DNA from 2 places in the Rhodococcus artemisiae genome. Region 2 is predicted to be linked to the other one. Evidence: riboswitches for the same ligand, from Rfam matches in the RefSeq annotation. Region 2 holds a riboswitch; the other holds the start of a gene.
The links. A riboswitch is a leader RNA that binds a small molecule or an ion and turns the genes downstream of it on or off. The one in region 2 is predicted to bind glycine.
Positions count from the first base shown of each region.

Region 1: it holds a riboswitch for glycine, as region 2 does, so the genes downstream of both, gcvP (aminomethyl-transferring glycine dehydrogenase) here and Q7514_RS01030 (DMT family transporter) in region 2, are expected to answer to the same signal.

Region 1 covers NZ_JAUTXY010000023.1:5,544-14,981, reverse strand. Annotated here, with positions in the region: gene Q7514_RS30500 (malate synthase G) at 1-192, shown strand, start outside; gene Q7514_RS30495 (substrate-binding domain-containing protein) at 343-2,142, shown strand; gene Q7514_RS30490 (metallophosphoesterase) at 2,145-3,305, shown strand; gene gcvP (aminomethyl-transferring glycine dehydrogenase) at 3,472-6,330, opposite strand; glycine riboswitch at 6,497-6,594, opposite strand; gene Q7514_RS30480 (MerR family transcriptional regulator) at 6,653-7,279, opposite strand; gene Q7514_RS30475 (bifunctional nuclease family protein) at 7,531-8,004, opposite strand; gene ftsR (transcriptional regulator FtsR) at 8,153-8,890, opposite strand; gene garA (glycogen accumulation regulator GarA) at 8,890-9,354, opposite strand.
Region 2 covers NZ_JAUTXY010000001.1:195,748-205,185, reverse strand. Annotated here, with positions in the region: gene Q7514_RS01050 (hypothetical protein) at 1-142, opposite strand, end outside; gene Q7514_RS01045 (DUF3097 domain-containing protein) at 259-1,077, shown strand; gene Q7514_RS01040 (NfeD family protein) at 1,147-1,578, shown strand; gene Q7514_RS01035 (SPFH domain-containing protein) at 1,579-2,832, shown strand; gene Q7514_RS01030 (DMT family transporter) at 2,890-3,906, opposite strand; glycine riboswitch at 4,048-4,135, opposite strand; gene Q7514_RS01025 (hypothetical protein) at 4,190-4,705, opposite strand; gene Q7514_RS01020 (hypothetical protein) at 4,702-5,283, opposite strand; gene Q7514_RS01015 (TVP38/TMEM64 family protein) at 5,315-6,016, opposite strand; gene mutA (methylmalonyl-CoA mutase small subunit) at 6,269-8,137, shown strand; gene scpA (methylmalonyl-CoA mutase) at 8,138-9,438, shown strand, end outside.

The sequences.
Region 1 (9,438 bases), on a different contig from region 2:
CGTATGGCTCCGATCGTCGACCGCCAGAACGAAGGCGACGCGTCCTATCGGAACATGGCGCCGGACTTCGAGGGCAACATCGCGTTCCAGGCCGCAAAGGAACTGATCCTCGAAGGCACCACGCAGCCCAGCGGCTACACCGAGCCGATCCTGCACCGCCGCCGCCGCGAGTACAAGGCCGCCAACGCCTGACCTCCGGCACCAGCCCGGCGCGAAGCGATGGGCCCCGATCCGCGTGGATCGGGGCCCATCGTCACACCATCCGGCCTGCAACGGACCACCATCATCGCGCGTCATTAGACTGCTGGGGCCCGACCACAACGAAACGAGGCGAGAAACCAAGTGGCTCGACATCGCGGATCCGGTGGAACACGTGGCGTCAGCGCAGGCATCATCGTGTCCTCGGTCGTCGTCGTCCTGCTGGTTCTCGGCGTCATCGGCTGGATGCAACTCCGCAACCGAATCGATGAACAGGCCACCGAAGCAGCCGGGACCTGCGTCGAAGGCGACGCCGAACTCCACATTGCCGCCGACCCACTCATCGCCCCCACCCTCTCCGGCCTCGCCACCACATGGAACGCCGACGTCGCACCCGTGATCCGCGACTTTTGCGTCACCGCCCACGTCACCGCCACCGAATCCACCGCCGCCGCCACGGCCCTCGCCGCCGACGGCACCTGGAACCTCGAACTCGGGCCCGAACCCGCCCTCTGGGTGCCCGTCGACACCCGCGCCGCCGACCGCGCGGGCACGACTGCGAGCGGACAACGTCGATCCCTCGCCACCTCACCGATCGTCCTCGCCACACCCACCGTCCTCCAGAACGGACTCACGACCGCCGGGGTCGCATGGCACGACTTACCGTCGCTGCAGGCCACCCCCGGATCCCTCAGCACACTCGGACTCGGATCCTGGGAATCACTGAGGATGGCACTGCCCACCGGAACCGGCAGTGCCGCTACCGAGTCCGCACTCGAAGCCGTCGCCACCACCGGGACGGGACCGCTGACCCAGGACGAAGCAGAGTCCCCGGAAACCGTGACCGCCGTGACGGAACTCGCGCTCGGTGCCAACGCCCTGGACATTGCCGCAGGGCCGGCCACCGCAGACGCACTCACGGCGCTCGCCGCGAACACCACCCCCGACTCCCCGATCCACGCGGTGCCCGTGACGGAGAAGCAACTGTACGACGCCGTCACCTCCGGCACCGCCGACGATCTCGCCGGCTTCCTTCCCGCAGGCGCCACACCCGTCGCCGATTTCCCCGCGGTGGTCCCGAATACCCCCTGGGTCGACGACACTCTGTCCCGGGCCGCCGGGCAGTTCATCGACTACGTGCGCAGTCCCGACATGGTTCAGGACTTCCTCGACGACGGATTCCGCAACGAAGACGGTAATCCCCCCGACGGCTCCACCGAAGGCGACACGGACTCCGGTCCGTCCGACTTCACGTACCCTCCGGTCACGAGTGTGCTCGTCACTGCGGATCCGTCCGTCGGCGACACACTTCTCGACATCCGGCTCAACCCCCACCCCCCCACCAAGACCACCGTGCTCGTGGACACCACCCGCTCCATGGTCACAGCAGACGGAGACAGCACCCGACTCGACGACACCGCGACCGCCATCGACAGCGTCCTCCGCCGCTCCCCGAACTCCTCGATCGTCGGGATGTACGTCTTCGACGACACCTCGGCCTACCGAACCGCTGTTGCCCGAGACGCACTCACCCTCGAGCAGCGCGCGGCACTGGCCTCCGCACTCGACACCATCGCTCCTGCCGAGACCGCGCCGGTGTACGAATCGATCCTCGCCGCGTACACCGATGCCGTCGACAACTACGATCCGTCCAGGCCGAATTCGATGCTCGTAATCCTCGACAGCGACGACGTGAGCCTGGATGACGGTACGAACGCCGGCGTCGATTCCGGCACAACTACCGCCGACGATTTCCTCGACGAGATCAGCGAGCTCGTGGACAGTGCCGCACCGGTCAGGATGAACATCGTCGTCCTCGGCGACGACGTCACCGATTCCGAAACACTGAAAGACCTCACCGACCGCACCGGCGGGTCGTACTCGACGCTCGCCACCCCGGCGAACGACGACCTCACCCGACTACTCCGAAAGCTCATCTCCTGACCGTGATCAGATTGCTCGTCGCGGGGACGTTCCTCGCCCTCATCACCTTCTGGCTCCACCGCCGCCTCGTCCGTGCACCAGGCCTCACCGGAAGAACTGCGCTGGCCGCAGACATCGCCCTCGTGGCGTTGCTCGCCGTCGCCATGGCCGCATCGGTCACCGGCACCGTTCTCGACCCCGCATGGGCACGCCCACTGGGCTTCCTCGGCTACAGCTGGTTCGCCGCCGGGCTCTACCTGGTCCTCGGAATCCTCGTCATCGGAGTGTTCTGCCTCGGGGCGAGACTCATGCGGCGGTTCCGCACCGGCAGTTCTCCCGAACCGGACTCGTCCCGACCGCCACGTCGTGCCCTCCGCATCGCAACGGGCACTCTCGTCGCCGCCACCGTCGTCACGATAGGCTACGGAAGCCTGATCGAAGCGGCCAATCCGCGGACCGTCCACTCCACCATCGCCCTCCCTGGGCTTCCGAACGGGTTCGACGGACTCCGCGTCGCCCTGATCACCGACCTGCACGTCGGTCCGGCGAGAGGCGCCCGGTTCGTGCAGGGAGTCGTCGATCAGGTCAACGAACAGCAACCCGACCTCATCATCCTGGGCGGGGACCTGGCCGATGGCACGATCGAATTCGTGGGAGACGACCTCGCGCCCCTCGCCGAGCTCGATGCCCCGCTCGGTGTCTATGGAGTGAGCGGCAACCACGAGTACTACTCCGACGACGCCTTGTCCTGGCTCGACCACTGGGAAACCCTCGGCGTACGAACGCTGCGGAACGAAAACGTCACCGTGACACACAACGGCGACGAGATCGTCGTGGCAGGCGTGCACGACTACACCGCGCCGGCACCGGACGCGGCGGACCTCCCCCGAGCCCTCACCGGCCTGTCGCCGGAGACCTTCGTCCTACTCGCCGCACATCAGCCGAGGCACGTCCTCGAAGCACAGGATCTCGGTGTGGACCTTCAGCTCTCGGGGCATACACACGGCGGCCAGATGTGGCCCCTCGGATACCTCGTCGCCGCAGCAAACCCGACCGTCGCCGGGCTGGACCACTTCGGCGACACCGCCATCTACACCTCGCAGGGTGCCGGCGCCTGGGGTCCGCCCGTCCGTGTCGCGACCCCGCCCGAGATCTCCATCCTCGAGCTCGTTACGCAGGACTAGCAGCGTAGGCCTCGGTCCGACAGTACCGGACCCTCGGTGTAGAGGAGTCTTGAAGGTGAGAGAGCGCCTGTGAGCGGTAGCTATTCGGTAATTCTAGGTATTCCGTATCGTTCCGAATAATTGCTAACGAACAGGGCTGCGGGCAGCTTGCCCGCAGCCCGTACTCTCAGCTGCTGTATGCCTCCAACGGAGGGCATGAACACACCAGGTTGCGGTCGCCGTGCGCACCGTCGATTCGACGAACCGACGGCCATACCTTCGCGCGTCCCTTCCCCAGCGGATACACCGCGATCTCACGCGAGTACGGATGGGTCCACTCCCCGACCAGGCACTCCGCGGTGTGTGGCGCTCCTCGCAGCGGATTGTCGTCGACCGTCCACTCCCCCGCTCCGACTCTGTCGATCTCCCCGCGAATAGCGATCATCGCAGCGATGAACTCGTCGATTTCGCTCAGATCCTCGCTCTCGGTCGGTTCGACCATGAGTGTTCCCGCTACGGGGAAGCTCATGGTCGGGGCGTGGAATCCGTAGTCGGCGAGACGCTTGGCCACATCATCGACAGTGACGCCGGTGTCCTTGGTCAGCTGACGCAAGTCGAGAATGCACTCGTGCGCCACCATTCCGTTCGCGCCCGTGTACAGCACCGGGAAGTACTCGTCGAGGCGTCGTGCGATGTAGTTCGCCGACGCGATCGCGGTGAGCGAAGCCTGCCGAAGCCCTCGCGCACCCATGAGCTTGATGTATGCCCACGTGATCGGCAGGATCGACGCCGACCCGTAGGGCGCAGCCGATACCGGGCCCACACCGCCGAGCTCGGGTGCGGCCGGATGGCCCGGCAGAAACGGCGTGAGATGCGAACGTACCCCGATCGGACCTACGCCCGGCCCGCCTCCACCGTGCGGGATACAGAAGGTCTTGTGCAGATTCAGGTGGCTGACGTCGCCGCCGAACTTGCCCGGGCGTGCCAGACCCACGAGTGCATTGAGATTTGCACCGTCGATGTACACCTGCCCGCCGGCGTCGTGTACGGCCCCGCAGATGTCCTCGATCTCGTGTTCGTACACGCCGTGGGTCGACGGGTAGGTGATCATGATCGCGGCGAGCCGTTCGGCGTGGTCGGCGATCTTCGCCCGCAGATCGTCGAGGTCGACGTCACCGTTGGGACGGCATGCAACGACTTCGACGCGCATACCGGCCATGACAGCCGATGCGGCGTTGGTCCCGTGCGCGCTCGACGGGATCAGGCACGTGTCGCGGTGGTCGTCACCGCGACTCAGGTGGTAGTGCCGAATGGCGAGCAGACCTGCGTATTCTCCCTGGCTCCCGGCATTCGGCTGCAGCGTGATGGCGTCGTATCCGGTGACTGCGGCAAGCCAGCGTTCGAGGTCCGAGACGAGTTCCCTTATGCCCCCGGTCTGATCCGCAGGAGCGAACGGGTGGAGACCCGCGAACTCCGGCCACGTGATGGCTTCCATCTCCGCCGCTGCATTGAGCTTCATCGTGCAGGATCCGAGCGGGATCATCGTGCGGTCGAGAGCGAGGTCCTTGTCGGACAACCGTCGCAGATACCGCATCATCGCGGTTTCCGTCCGGTATTTCGTGAACGCCTCGTGCTGCAGGAATTCGCTGGATCGGGCCAGTTCCTCCGGGATGGATACGGGCTCGTCGCCGGCCGACTCTTCCGCAGCGATACCGAATGCGGCCAGCACGCTCACCACGTGTGTGTGCGTCGTCGCTTCGTCGCAGGAGATCGACACGTGGTCCGCATCGACGAGATACAGATTGACGGAGCGCTCGATTGCGGCCGCCACCACCACGGCAGCGCGACCCGGAACCCGCGCGAGGACGGTATCGAACAACTCGGCGTGCACGATCTCGACACCACCGCTGCGCAACGAGCCGGCGAGGCCGGACGCGTGCGCAGCAACGCGCCGCGCGATCCCGGTCAGGCCCTCCGCACCGTGGTACGACGCGTACATCGCGGCAAGCACCGCCAGAAGCACCTGCGCGGTGCAGATATTGCTGGTCGCCTTCTCGCGGCGGATGTGCTGCTCGCGGGTTTGCAGCGCCAGCCTGTAGGCGGGGGCGCCGTCGGCGTCGACCGATACACCTACGAGACGACCGGGGAGGTTCCGCGTGTGCGCACCGTTCACAGCCAGGTATCCGGCGTGCGGGCCACCGAAGCCCATCGGCACACCGAAGCGCTGAGTGGTGCCGAAGCAGGCATCGGCACCTTTCTCTCCGGGCGGGGTCATCAGTGTCAGCGCCAGGAGGTCCGCACCCACCGCCACCAGTGCGCCGCGCTCGTGTGCAGCGTCGATCACGGGAGCGACATCGAACACGCGGCCCGACGCGCCCGGGACCTGCAGGATCACACCGAAGAAGTCGCCCTCGGGCAGCCCGTCATCGACGAGGTTCGCGGTGACGAGCTCGATTCCGAGCGGCTCGGCGCGGGTTGCGAGCACCGCGGCGGTCTGAATGAAGAGGTCGGAGTCGACGACGAATCGAGGGCTCTTCGACTTGCGGTTCGCGCGACGCAGTAACGTCATCGCCTCTGCCGCTGCGGTGGCTTCGTCGAGCATCGACGAGTTCGCGACCTCCATGCCGGTCAGATCGGCGACCATCGTCTGGAAGTTGAGCAGGGCTTCGAGCCGGCCCTGGCTGATTTCCGGTTGGTACGGCGTGTATGCGGTGTACCACGCGGGGTTCTCGATGATGTTGCGCAGCAGAACCGGCGGAGTGAGCGTGTCGTAGTAGCCTTGTCCGATCATGGACGTGGCGACGGTGTTGCGGGACGCCAGCTCTTTCAGACCTGCGAGAACCTCGTGTTCACTCAGCGGCGCGTCAAGCACTTCGAGTCCGTCGGCAACATCGCCATCACGTTTGTCGAGGATGCCGGCGGGCAGTGCCTTCGCGGCGAGCTCGTCGAGCGTATCGACTCCGACGACGTCGAGGATCCGGCGCATTCCCTGCGCATCCGGTCCGATGTGTCGATCGGAGAAATTCCAGGTGACGGCATCTGTCATCGCAGCTCCCAGGCTGGTCGGCGAGGTTCACACGTGCTCGGTCGGCACGGGTGCGTCCTCCCCCTCTGTCCTGAGCTCGCGGGGCGAGCGCCTGAGAGATTCGGTCCCGGTCAGCGGACCTTTCCCCGTGGGCGGGTGGGTGCTCCCACCGCTTTCCAGAGGCGTCGTAGCTCACGCGGTCCTGGGTGCCTGAGAGATTGACGGAGAGGTGCTGCTCCTTCGGCGCCCGGATGTGTTGGTCCGGGTCTCTCCCGCGAGACGTCGACGCACATCGATTCTAGAGCACATCGAGGCCACCCCTTTACGGAGCGTGACCTACGCCCTATCCGATGCGGCGATTGATGCGGTTGCGACGGCGGGAGGCCAGTTCGTCCTCGGGCTTCTCCTCGACGTCGTAGCCATCGGCGCGCTCCGCCGGGAAGTCCGCGATACTGCCGGTCAGTTCCCGGACTGCGCCGCTGACTGCGATACCGAACACGCCCTGCCCGCCTTGGAGCAGGTCGACGACTTCTTCGGGCGAGGTGCACTCGTACACAGTGGTGCCGTCGGAGAAGAGTGTGATCTTGGCCAGGTCCCGCACACCACGACTCCGGAGATGGTCGACGGCCACCCGAATGTTCTGCAGCGAGACGCCGGTATCGAGGAGTCGCTTGACGATCTTGAGAACCAGGATGTCCTTGAAGGAGTACAGCCGCTGGCTTCCGGACCCCGCCGCACTTCTGATCGACGGCACCACCAGATTCGTTCGTGCCCAATAGTCGAGTTGGCGGTAACTGATGCCGGCGATCTGGCATGCGATCGGCACTCGATAGCCGACCAGCTCGTCCGGCACCGAATTGTCGGGAAACAGCCCCGGCTGCAGATCCTCGGATGTGTCCGATACGGGTACCGGAGCCACGCGATCGCCGGAATCGGCACCGAGTTGCTGTCCTTGCGGCCGATCTCGCACTTTGTGACTTCCTCTCGCGCGCCCCGTTGTCCCTCGCCACCACTGACCAGGCAGATCCCCCACCGCATCCGATCCCGTGCATCCTCCGGTTCACCCGACTCGATCCCGTAACGGATCAACCAAGCGTACGCCCTGTGTGATTCACGTCGGGCAGCAACACGCCGACCCGGAAAGTAACGATCGACATTACACGGGTTCGTTGCCGGGCGTCGTCGAACTACTCCGACCGGGCCCACCGGTGGCAGATCGTGTCAGCCGTCGGTTGCCTTGAAGTCGTCGGGCGAGACCGATTCGAGGAATTCCTTGAACTTCTCGACCTCGTCTTCCTTCTCTTCGGGCATTGCGAGGCCCGCTTCTGCCAGCACGGATTCCTCGGCGAACACCGGCGCGCCGGTGCGCAGGGCGACGGCAACCGCATCCGAGGGGCGGCACGAGACCCGCATCTCGCCCTCGAAGACGAGGTCGGCGTAGAAGGTACCCTCCTGGAGATCTACGATCCGAACCTCCAGCAGGGTATGGCCGAACGCGTCGAGAAGATTCTTGATCAGGTCGTGAGTGAGAGGGCGCGCCGGCTCCACGCCCTGCTGTTCCAGCGCGATGGCGGTTGCTTCCATCTGACCGATCCAGATCGGCAGATACCGCTCGCCGTCCGCTTCACGCAACAGAAGGACCGGCTGGTTCTGCGGTTGCTCGACTCGGATACCGACTATCCTCATCTCGCTCATTGCGGCGCCTCCGTCCCGCTGCCTGTCAGTCGTCATACTCGCTGACACGTACTGCCTGAATTCTAGTGTGCTCCTCCGTGTACGTCAGGTACCCGATCCCGAACCCGGAAGATGTCACTGCGTATGGACGATGCCGCCGCGCGGCCACTCAACGATCGAGTGAGCCCTGCACCGCTGCCTTGACGAGGCACGTGTGCAAGGTCAGAGACAACGCAGCCAGTTCACGAACCATCTCCTCGGCACGTTCACGAGCCCCCGCATCGCGTCCCTTGGCGATCGGTCCGGCGATCTGGGCGACGAGGCCCGCCTCACGGTCTGCCGCCAATTTGAATGCGCGGAGGTGCCGGACTTCGAGTCCGAATTGGGACATCGACTTAGCCGTCCGCGCCAGCAGCACCGCGTCGTCGTCGAAGAACCCTGCGGGACCCGGTGTGAGGAGCCCCGCGCCCACCAACTCCGTGAGGAACACCGTGTCGATACCGGCGCGTTCGCAGAGATCTTCTCGGCCGACTCGAACCTGACGGTCGGTACGAAGGTCCTCGGGAGAAACCTCGCCTCGCGCGACCGCGAGCTGGCGCGGTCGCTTGGGTCGAGTTTCGACGGCACCCACCGTTGCGGCGCCGCGGTCGATCGCCTCGAGCTGTTCCTTGATGACCTTCAGCGGGAGGTACTGATCACGCTGCGCCGTGAGCACGTACCGGAGTCGCTCACAGTCCGCGATGGAGAACCGTCGGTAGCCCGACGGTGTGCGCTCCGGACTGATCAGTCCTTCGGCTTCGAGAAATCGGATCTTCGAGATCGTCACGTCCGGGAATTCCGGTCGGAGTCGGTCGAGCACGGACCCGATCGACATGCCTGCCGGCGCCGGCTGGTGGGCAGCGGTCATCAGCTACCTGCGCCCTGAGTGCCCCGCGGGCCGGTCAGAAACACCAGACGGAACTTGCCGATCTGGACCTCGTCGCCGTTCGCGAGCACTGCCGAGTCGACGGGTTCACGGTTGACGTAGGTGCCGTTGAGGCTTCCCACATCTACTACCTGGAACTCGCCGTCGTCCTGACGGAACTCTGCGTGGCGCCGGCTGACAGTGACATCGTCGAGGAAGATGTCACTGTCCGGGTGCCGTCCGGCCGACGTGGTGGGCTGGTCGAGCAGGAAGCGCGACCCCGCGTTGGGCCCACGCTTGACGACGAGCAGGGCCGCCCCGGCCGGAAGACCTTCGACACCCGTGACCGGTGCTTCGGTCGTCGCAGCAGCGCCGGCGTTCTCCAATTCGTTCAGGAAGTCGGCACGAAACACCGAAGTGGTTTCCGCTGGAGTCTCTTCGTAGCCCGCGTTGCCGTTCTCGCTCACCGTTTCTCCTTATCCGTTCGATCGCCCGAGTAGTCCCGGATGATCGTCATTCGTTCGCCACCACCACGGTCGGACACGGCACAC
Region 2 (9,438 bases):
CTGCCGCGGCGTCCTCGTCGTGAGCGGCGACCAGATGCATCGGGGCCCACTCGAGCAGGGCGTCGATCACATCGTCGGCGGCAGCGTGGCCGGACAGCCACGAACCCGTCCACACGGCCACGGTCAGACTGGGAGAACTCACCGGACGAGCATAGAGCGATCCGCCGACAGCGTCCGGTCCATGTCGCGGCGTTCGGCGTGGCGCCATCGGGCCCTCGACGCTCTGTTCTAACGTGGTCGGGCGTGAGCCCACGAGATATGTACGGTGCCGACATCTATGCCGGGCACGGCCGCACGAAGAAGAAGCCCATCCCGGAACTCGAAGCCGAAAGAGACCTGGTGGTCGAAGACGCTGCGTCCGGATGGTGTGGGGCGGTGATCGGGTTCGAACGCACCTACGACGGTGACTTCGTCCGGCTCGAGGACGCAGGGGGGCGAACACGTCTCTTCGCGATGCGCCCGGCGGCGTTCCTCGTCGACGGTGTTCCGGTGACGTTGACGCGTCCGAAGTCACGCGCCGCAGCGACACCGACCCGGTCGGCGTCGGGGTCGGTCCGGGTCGAGGGCCTCCGTGCCCGGGTGGCGCGCGGTAGCCGCATCTGGGTGGAGGGCGTGCACGATGCGGCACTCGTCGAGCGGGTGTGGGGCCACGACCTGCGCGTCGAGGGTGTGGTCGTCGAGCAACTCGAGGGCCTCGACAATCTCGGAGCGCGGCTCGCCGAATTCCGGCCGGGCCCCGGGCGTCGCGTCGGGGTGCTGGCCGATCACCTGGTCGCCGGGTCGAAGGAGGAAAGGCTCACCCAGAATCTGGGCCCCTACGTGATGGTCACCGGGCATCCCTACATCGACGTCTGGGAAGCCGTTCGGCCGGCCGTATTGGGGATCGATGCGTGGCCGAAGATCCCACGAGGTCAGGACTGGAAGACCGGGGTGTGCCGCGAGTTGGGCTGGGGCTCGCCGCAGGACGGATGGCGCCGCGTCTACGGTGCCGTGTCGGGATTCCGGGACCTCGAATCACCGCTGCTCGGCGCGGTGGAACGATTGGTGGATTTCGTCACCGAAACCGAGAACCCCTGACGAGCGCATCGGTCGGACCGCTGATCTGCGAATCTGCGCCGGATGTCCGGATTGTGTCAGGATGGGCATGTGACGGCATTGATTTGGCTCATCGCCGGTGTCGCCTTGGCGGCCGGCGAGGCATTGACCGGCGATTTCGTCCTGCTGATGTTGGGCGGGGCAGCGCTGGCCACTGCCGGTGTCGCGGCCGTCACCGATCTGCCTGTGTGGTTCGACGCCCTGGTATTCGCGATTGCGTCGCTGGTTCTGCTGTTGGGGGTGCGTCCGCCGTTGCGGCGTCGCTACGCACAACCACCTGCCCTGACCACGGGAATCGATGCGCTGCCGGGCAAGCACGCGCTGGTGCTCGAGTCGGTCGATGCGCATTCGGGTCAGGTCAAGATCGACGGTGACGTCTGGACAGCGCGACCGCTGGACGAGACCGAATCGTACGAAGCCGGAACAACCGTGACCGTGATGGAGATCGACGGCGCAACCGCCGTCGTGTGGAGGGGTCCGTAGATGGAAGCATTGATAGTGCTCGCCGTATTGGTGGCACTTGTTGTGATCGTGGTGATCAGGTCGGTGGCGTTGGTGCCGCAGGCCGAGGCCGCCGTGATCGAACGACTAGGCCGGTACTACCGGACGGCGTCGGGACAGTTGACCTTCCTGGTGCCGTTCGTGGATCGGATCCGCGACAAGGTGGATCTGCGTGAGCGTGTCGTGTCGTTTCCGCCGCAGCCGGTGATCACCCAGGACAACCTGACGTTGAGTATCGACACAGTGGTGTACTTCCAGGTCACCAATCCGCAGGCCGCGGTCTACGAGATCAGCAACTACATCGCTGCTGTCGAACAGCTGACCGTGACGACCCTGCGCAACGTGGTCGGCGGTATGACGCTCGAAGAGACCCTGACGTCGCGTGATTCGATCAACGGACAGCTTCGCGGGGTCCTGGACGAGGCCACCGGCCGGTGGGGTTTGCGGGTGGCCCGAGTCGAACTCAAGAGCATCGATCCGCCGCCGTCGATTCAGGAGTCGATGGAAAAGCAGATGAAGGCGGACCGTGAGAAGCGCGCGGTGATCCTCACTGCCGAGGGCCATCGTGAAGCCGCGATCAAGACCGCCGAAGGCGACAAGCAGTCCCGGATCCTCTCCGCAGAGGGTGCGAAGCAGGCTGCGATCCTGGAAGCAGAAGCGGAACGGCAGTCGCGGATCCTGCGCGCGCAGGGCGACCGTGCCGCGAGCTACCTCGAGGCGCAGGGCGAAGCGAAGGCGATCGAGAAGGTGTTCGCGGCGATCAAGTCAGGTAAGCCGACGCCGGAATTGCTTGCCTACCAGTACCTTCAGACGTTGCCTCAGATGGCGCAGGGCGACGCGAACAAGGTGTGGCTGCTGCCCAGCGATTTCGGGGATGCCCTCAAGGGCTTCGCGAGGAATCTCGGTGCGCCGGGCGATGACGGTGTGTTCCGGTTCGAGCCGAGTCCGGTCGAAGAGGATCTGCAGCGGCCCGAGGACGACTCGGAGGAGGTCGAGGACTGGTTCACCACCAAGAGCGACCCCGCGGTGGCGCAGGCTGTCGCCGAAGCCGAGGCCGTGGCCCGCAAGCCGGTCGATCCCGATGTGCCCGTGCCGACGCCGCGACATCAGGCGGGCGGGGCCGCGGGAACGCCGCCTCAGGCGCTGCCGCAGTCGCAGCCCCCGCAGGCCGGGTGGATGCCCACCGGTGAACCGGAGCAGGCGGATCCCCAGCAGCAATATCCGCCCCAGCAATAACGCTTTCCGCTCGTAATCGTCGCGGCCCGCACCTCCGATGTGCGGGCCGCGACGCTGTCATACCGCGGGTGCGATCTGTGTGGCGGGGGCCATGGTGCGGCGCCGGCGACCGGCGACGAGGGGCAGCGTCATCGCTGCGATGATCATTCCCGCTCCGAGGGCGGCGACCAGCGAGATGGATTCGCCGAACGCGAGGGCGCCGAAGATCAGCGCGACCACCACCTCGAGATACGACAGACCCGATAGTTCGGCCGCCCGTAGGTGCTTGCCTGCGATGACGAGCAGGCCCAGGGCGAGCAGGCCGCAGACGACGAAGAAGCCGGCGGCCCACGCCCAGTTGGCGCCGGTCATGCCCGTCACGTCAGGGCGCGTGACCGCGACCATCGCCGCGGTGGCCACGGCGCCGAAGGCGAAATTCCAGAAGCTACGGACGTCGGCGGGCATGTCGGAGCGGTACCGGTAGCAGAGCAGTGCCAAGCCGTAGAAGATGCCCGATGCGACGCCTAGCACCGTTCCCAGGGTCTGCTGGTCGGACCCCGCCGTCGCGCTACCGCCGATCAGTCCGGCGGCCAGCAGCATCCCGGCGAACGCGGTCACCAGCGACAACGCGTCCATGCGAGTGATCGATTCTTTGAGAAGAACCCTGGCCAGCACCGTTGCGATGAGCGGACCGAGGTAGTGCAGAACCACCGCCCGCGACAGGTCGGTGAGCAGGGTGGACGACAGGTAGGTGGCCAGCGACAGACCGAGGAACACACCGCCGAGGACGATCGACGGGGACAACCGCGTGCGGCGGATGACGCCGAGCCGTCGGGAGAAGACGGTCAGGAGCAGCATTCCCACGGTTCCGACGAGCATTCGACCCAGCGTCAGGGCCTCGCCGAGCGCTGCGCCGGGCGGGGTGGCCATACGACCGAACAGCCCTGCGGCGCCCATGGTGGTCGCGGAGATGACGATGGCGGCGATGCCGAGCCGTCGATTCGGATGTGGTCGCGAAAGCGGGGGAGTGGTCGACGGTGCGACGGGAACGGGAACAGGCTGGACGCGCGTGGGCGCGCCGACGGTCAGCGACAAGGAACTTCCTCCGGACAGGGTGCATCACGCACCAGCGGTAGTGGTTCCCCGCTCTGTCATCGGACCTGAGAGCTTTCACGAATCCGTCAGGACTCGCCTACACCGTCGGTGAGCCCCGAAGGGCTGCTTTCCAGAGTTGCCTTGCGTGCGGCGGTCTGTGGGCCTGAGAGATTCCCGGGTGGTTGCTCCTTCGGCGCCCGCAGACGCGGGACTCTCCCGCCGCAGTTCCTTGGCATATTCAGTTGCGCCGCAATTATGCCAGCCGGGCTGCGGGTATGGGCGCTCAGGTGATCAGGGCGTGGCCGACCCCACACGCCGCGGCGGCCCACAGCACGCTCGTGGACGTGCCGATGATGAATTGCTCGGATGCCTGCGGTTCGCGCAGTTCCGGGTATCTGGCCAGGCCTTTGACCGCCATGATGATGGCGATCCCTTCCGGCCACCCGGCCAGGATCGATGCGGCGACCGCGCCGCGTTCGAGGACGCCGATGACCCGGCCACCGCGCAGCGGTCCCGGCGGGGGTGTCGGCGTCGGTCCCGCGTCGGGTTGCCGACGGGCGATCCGGAACGCGACAAGTACGGCCGGGCCGCCGCCGGTGATGGCGACGAGGGTGGTGAGGGTGAGCGTCGCCCCGAGCGCGAAGCCCTGAGCGGGGTCGGTGGCGGCCGCGGTCAGGGCCGCGATACCGAGTGCGATCGCGGTGACCGCCGCCCCGATCCACACCGGAAGACGCGGAATCAGGGACAGTGCCGGCGCGACGGCGGCGACAGCGAGGAGCACCAGGGAGGCGACGGTCAACGGTCGGCCCTTTCGAGGAGTCGGTGCAGGAGGGCTCGGCCCGCGAACTCGGCCTGCCACCCGGCGGTGAGCAACCGCTGGGACACGGCCTGTTTGCTGATGCCGAGTTCGGCGGCGATCTCGGCCTGGGACCGTCCGGCGCGGGCAAGCGCAACGGCTTCGACACCCTGATCGGTACGGCGGAGCACAATCGTCGCGAGCATGGTCAGAGCGGCATCGACGTCGGATGCGGAATCGGTGTCGGCGCCGTCCGCAGCAATGCGGCCGGGCACGTTCTTGGCGCGCTCGACGGCGATGCGGGCGTGCTCGAATGCGGGACCGCGACCGGCGCGGGTCTGGGCGGGCAGCGGTGTCTCGACGGGACCGATCCCGATGCCGATGCTCCAGTTGTCCCGGTCGAGGAGATTCAATACGAGATCGATGACGGTGCCGGAGTCGTCGGACACGGCCTGGACTTCGTCGCCGGCGGTGCGTTCGAACTTGCGGAGCAGGGGAGCGTCGCGGAGTTCGTCGAGCAGATCGGCGACGCGGTCGATGTCGCGGCGGCTGCCGCGTTGATCGACTGTCAGCACATACATGAATCAAGGATAGAGCCTTGAATGTTAAAAATCAAGCCTTCAGGCTTGTCTCATTCTCGTTCGGATCGATGACGGCATCGAGTGCCGACCCTGCAGGCTGAGGCAGACGCGCCTCGAGGAGGAGCCCGCCGACGCCGAGCGCAATACAGATCGCCGTCGTCCCCATCAGTGCAGGACTCGACTCCCCGGTGAGAACATCACCTAGGAGTACCACGGCAACGGTCCCCGGCAGGATCCCGACGATGGTCGCGAGCGTGTAGGGGGCCAGGCGCACCGCCGACACAGCACAACAACAGTTCACGACGAAGAACGGTGCCGCGGCGATCAGCCGCAGCGATCCGACCGCGAGCCAACCGCGTCGTGCGAGGCGCAGATCGACGGCCTTCGCCGCGGGATGCGTCAGATACGACGCCACAACGCCTCGTCCCAGCGCTCGTACCAGCACGAACGCGAGAACCGCGCTGACGGCGGTCGCCGCGCCGGTGACCGCGATCCCGACCACGGGACCGAACAGCACACCGGCACTGAGGGTGAATACCGTGCGCGGAACCGGGGTGATCGTCACAAGGGAGTGGACGGCGAAGAAGATCAGGACCAGCAGGGGGCCGTCGACCGATTCCGACCACTCCCGGATCTGCCCGATCGATGGATGGGGAAGCAGCAGCGCCGCCGCCGCCAAGACTGCGAGAAGTACGAGGATGCCGATGACCCTGCGGTCCCTGAGAATCCTCATCACGGAGGCTCAGCCTACCTGCCGTGGTCTGCACGCACCTGGCACGCCGAGATACGGACTGCAGGATCACACAACCGCGTTTCGCGTGGTTATCGATCGCTAGCGAAATTGTGGTGATCCCCACGATTATTCACCGGAGTGTGCGGCTAGCATCACAACGACATCGGCTTAATGTTTTGCGAGGCGCCACGCCCCGTCGGCCCACCCCGGCCGCCCGAGAGCCTGCCCACCCGCAGTAGGAGGAAATCGCACGTGTCATTAGCAGCAGAGGCCGAGGACGCCGCGCGCGCATACGCGCAGTGGCAGCAAGCGGTCGCGGGCGTACTCGCCAAGTCGCGCCGCGTCGATCCGGCAGAACTCGGCCCGGAGCCGCAGCGCCTGCTCGAGACCACCACGTACGACGACGTGACGGTTGCCCCGCTCTACAGCGGCCGCGACGAACGCCCGGAGGCACCCCTGCCCGGGCAGTTCCCGTACACCCGTGGCGGCTCGTCCACCCGCGACGTCAACGCCGGCTGGCTCGTCAGCGCCCGCTTCGACGGAACCGACGCCAAGGACCTGGGCGAGCGCATCCTCGACTCCCTGGAGAACGGCGTCAGCGCACTGTGGCTGCAGGTCGGAGACGGGGCACTGCCCGTCGACGGACTGTCCACGGCGCTCGACAAGGTGCTCGTCGACCTCGCACCCATCAGCCTCGACGCAGGCAGCGACCTCGCTGCCGCCACCGAGGCCCTCTACACGTTCCTCGACGCACGCACCGATGTCGCCGACCGTGCCGCAGTGCGCATCACGCTCGGCGCTGCACCGCTGACCAGCGCCTTCTCCGGCCGCGCCGACATCACGGTCGACGACGCCGTTGCCCTCGCCACCGCGGCAGCAGAGCGCGTCGAGACCGTTCGCGCATTCACCGTCGACGGCACCGCTTTCCACAACTCCGGTGCCTCCGACGCCGAGGAACTCGGCGCGGCCATCGCCGCCGGCATCGAGTATGTCCGCGCGCTCGTCGCCGCAGGGCTGTCCGCGCAGCAGGCCCTCCGCCAGATCGAGTTCCGGTTCGCGGCCACCGACGACCAGTTCCAGACCATCGCGAAGTTCCGCGCAGCCCGTCAGCTGTGGGCGCGTGTCGCACAGGTTGCAGGAGCGAGCGACGCCGGCAACGCACCGCAGCACGCGGTGACCTCCGCTGCCATGATGGCCCAGCGCGACCCGTGGGTGAACATGCTCCGCACCACCCTCGCCGCGTTCGGCGCCGGAGTCGGCGGCGCCGACGCCGTCACCGTCCTGCCGTTCGATGCCGCGCTCCCCGCCGGTGCCGTCGGCGTGTCCGAGGCGTTCTCCGCACGCATCGCCCGCAACACCAACCTGCTCCTGCTCGAGGAATCCAATCTCGGCCGCGTCCTCGACCCGGGCGCCGGATCCTGGTACATCGAGGACCTGACAGCGCAGGTCGCGGTCAAGTCGTGGGAGTTCTTCCAGCAGATCGAGGCGGCCGGCGGCTACCGCGCGGCGCTCGACGCCGGGCTGGTCTCCGAGCGCATCGCCGCGACCCGCGCCCGCCGCGAGTCCGACATCGCGCACCGCAAGACCTCCGTCACCGGCATCAACGAGTTCCCGAACCTCGGCGAGGCCCCCTTGCCCGCCGGTGTCGCCGACTCGGGTGCCTTCGCGGCGCGTTACGCAGCACCGTTCGAGGCGCTGCGCGACCGCTCGGACGTCTACCTCGCTGTGCATGGCTCCCGGCCCACGGTGCTGCTCGCGCCCCTCGGACCTGTCGCCGAGCACAACGTGCGCACCACCTTCGCCAGCAACTTGCTCGCGGCCGGTGGCATCGAGGCATTCAACCCCGGCCCGGTGGATCCGAGCGACGACACCCTTGCCGCCGCGGTCCGCGACTCCGGCGCCACCGTCGCCGTGCTGTGCGGCACCGATGCCCGCTACGGCGAGCACAGCGGCACCGCCACCGCCGCGCTGCGCGCAGCAGGGATCACCACCGTGCTGCTCGCCGGCCCTGAGAAGGCCGTGGGTGACGCGCAGGGCGACAACCGCCCGGACGGTTACCTCACCGCGCGTATCGACGCGGTCGCCGCACTGACCGATCTTCTGAACACCCTGGGAGCGTAAGTGAGCATCCACCCCGAGATCGGCAGCTTCGCCGATGTCCCGCTGACAGATCCGGATTCCCCGGAACCCGCTGCTCCCACTGCGGAGCAGACCGCCGCGCTCGTCGACTCCGTTGCGTCCGCGAACAACTACACCGTCGACGACGTCGTGTGGAACACCCCCGAGGGCATCGACGTCAAACCCGTCTACACCAAGTCCGACCGCGACGCCATCGCCGCCGAAGGCTACCCCCTCGGCAGCTACCCGGGCATCGCGCCGTTCGTGCGGGGCCCGTACCCGACGATGTACGTCAACCAGCCGTGGACCATCCGCCAATACGCGGGTTTCTCGACGGCAGCCGAATCCAACGCCTTCTACCGTCGTAACCTCGCTGCCGGTCAGAAGGGCCTGTCGGTGGCCTTCGACCTCGCGACCCACCGCGGCTACGACTCCGACCACCCGCGCGTCCAAGGCGATGTCGGTATGGCCGGTGTCGCCATCGACTCGATCCTCGACATGCGTCAGCTGTTCGACGGCATCGACCTGTCGAAGGTGTCGGTGTCGATGACGATGAACGGCGCGGTGCTGCCGATCCTCGCGCTGTACGTCGTGGCTGCGGAAGAACAGGGTGTCACCCCCGAGCAGCTGGCCGGAACCATTCAGAACGACATTCTGAAAGAGTTCATGGTCCGCAACACCTACATTTACCCGCCGAAGCCCTCGATGCGGATCATCTCCGACATCTTTGCGTACACCAGCACCAAGATGCCGAAGTTCAACTCGATCTCCATCTCGGGCTACCACATCCAGGAGGCCGGAGCCACGGCCGACCTGGAGCTGGCCTACACCCTGGCCGACGGTGTCGAGTACATCCGCGCCGGTCTCGACGCGGGCATGGAAATCGACAAGTTCGCACCGCGCCTGTCGTTCTTCTGGGCCATCGGCATGAATTTCTTCATGGAGGTCGCCAAGCTCCGCGCCGGCCGGCTCCTGTGGGCCGAACTCGTCGAGAAGTTCGATCCGAAGAACGCGAAGTCGCTCTCCCTGCGAACCCACTCGCAGACCTCCGGCTGGTCGCTCACCGCACAGGACGTGTTCAACAACGTCGGACGCACCTGCGTCGAGGCGATGGCCGCGACCCAGGGACACACCCAGTCGCTGCATACCAACGCACTCGACGAGGCGATCGCGCTGCCGACCGACTTCTCGGCCCGCATCGCGCGCAACACCCAGCTGCTGCTGCAGCAGGAGTCCGGTACCACCCGGCCCATCGACCCGTGGGGAGGCTCGCACTACGTCGAGTGGCTCACCCACGAACTCGC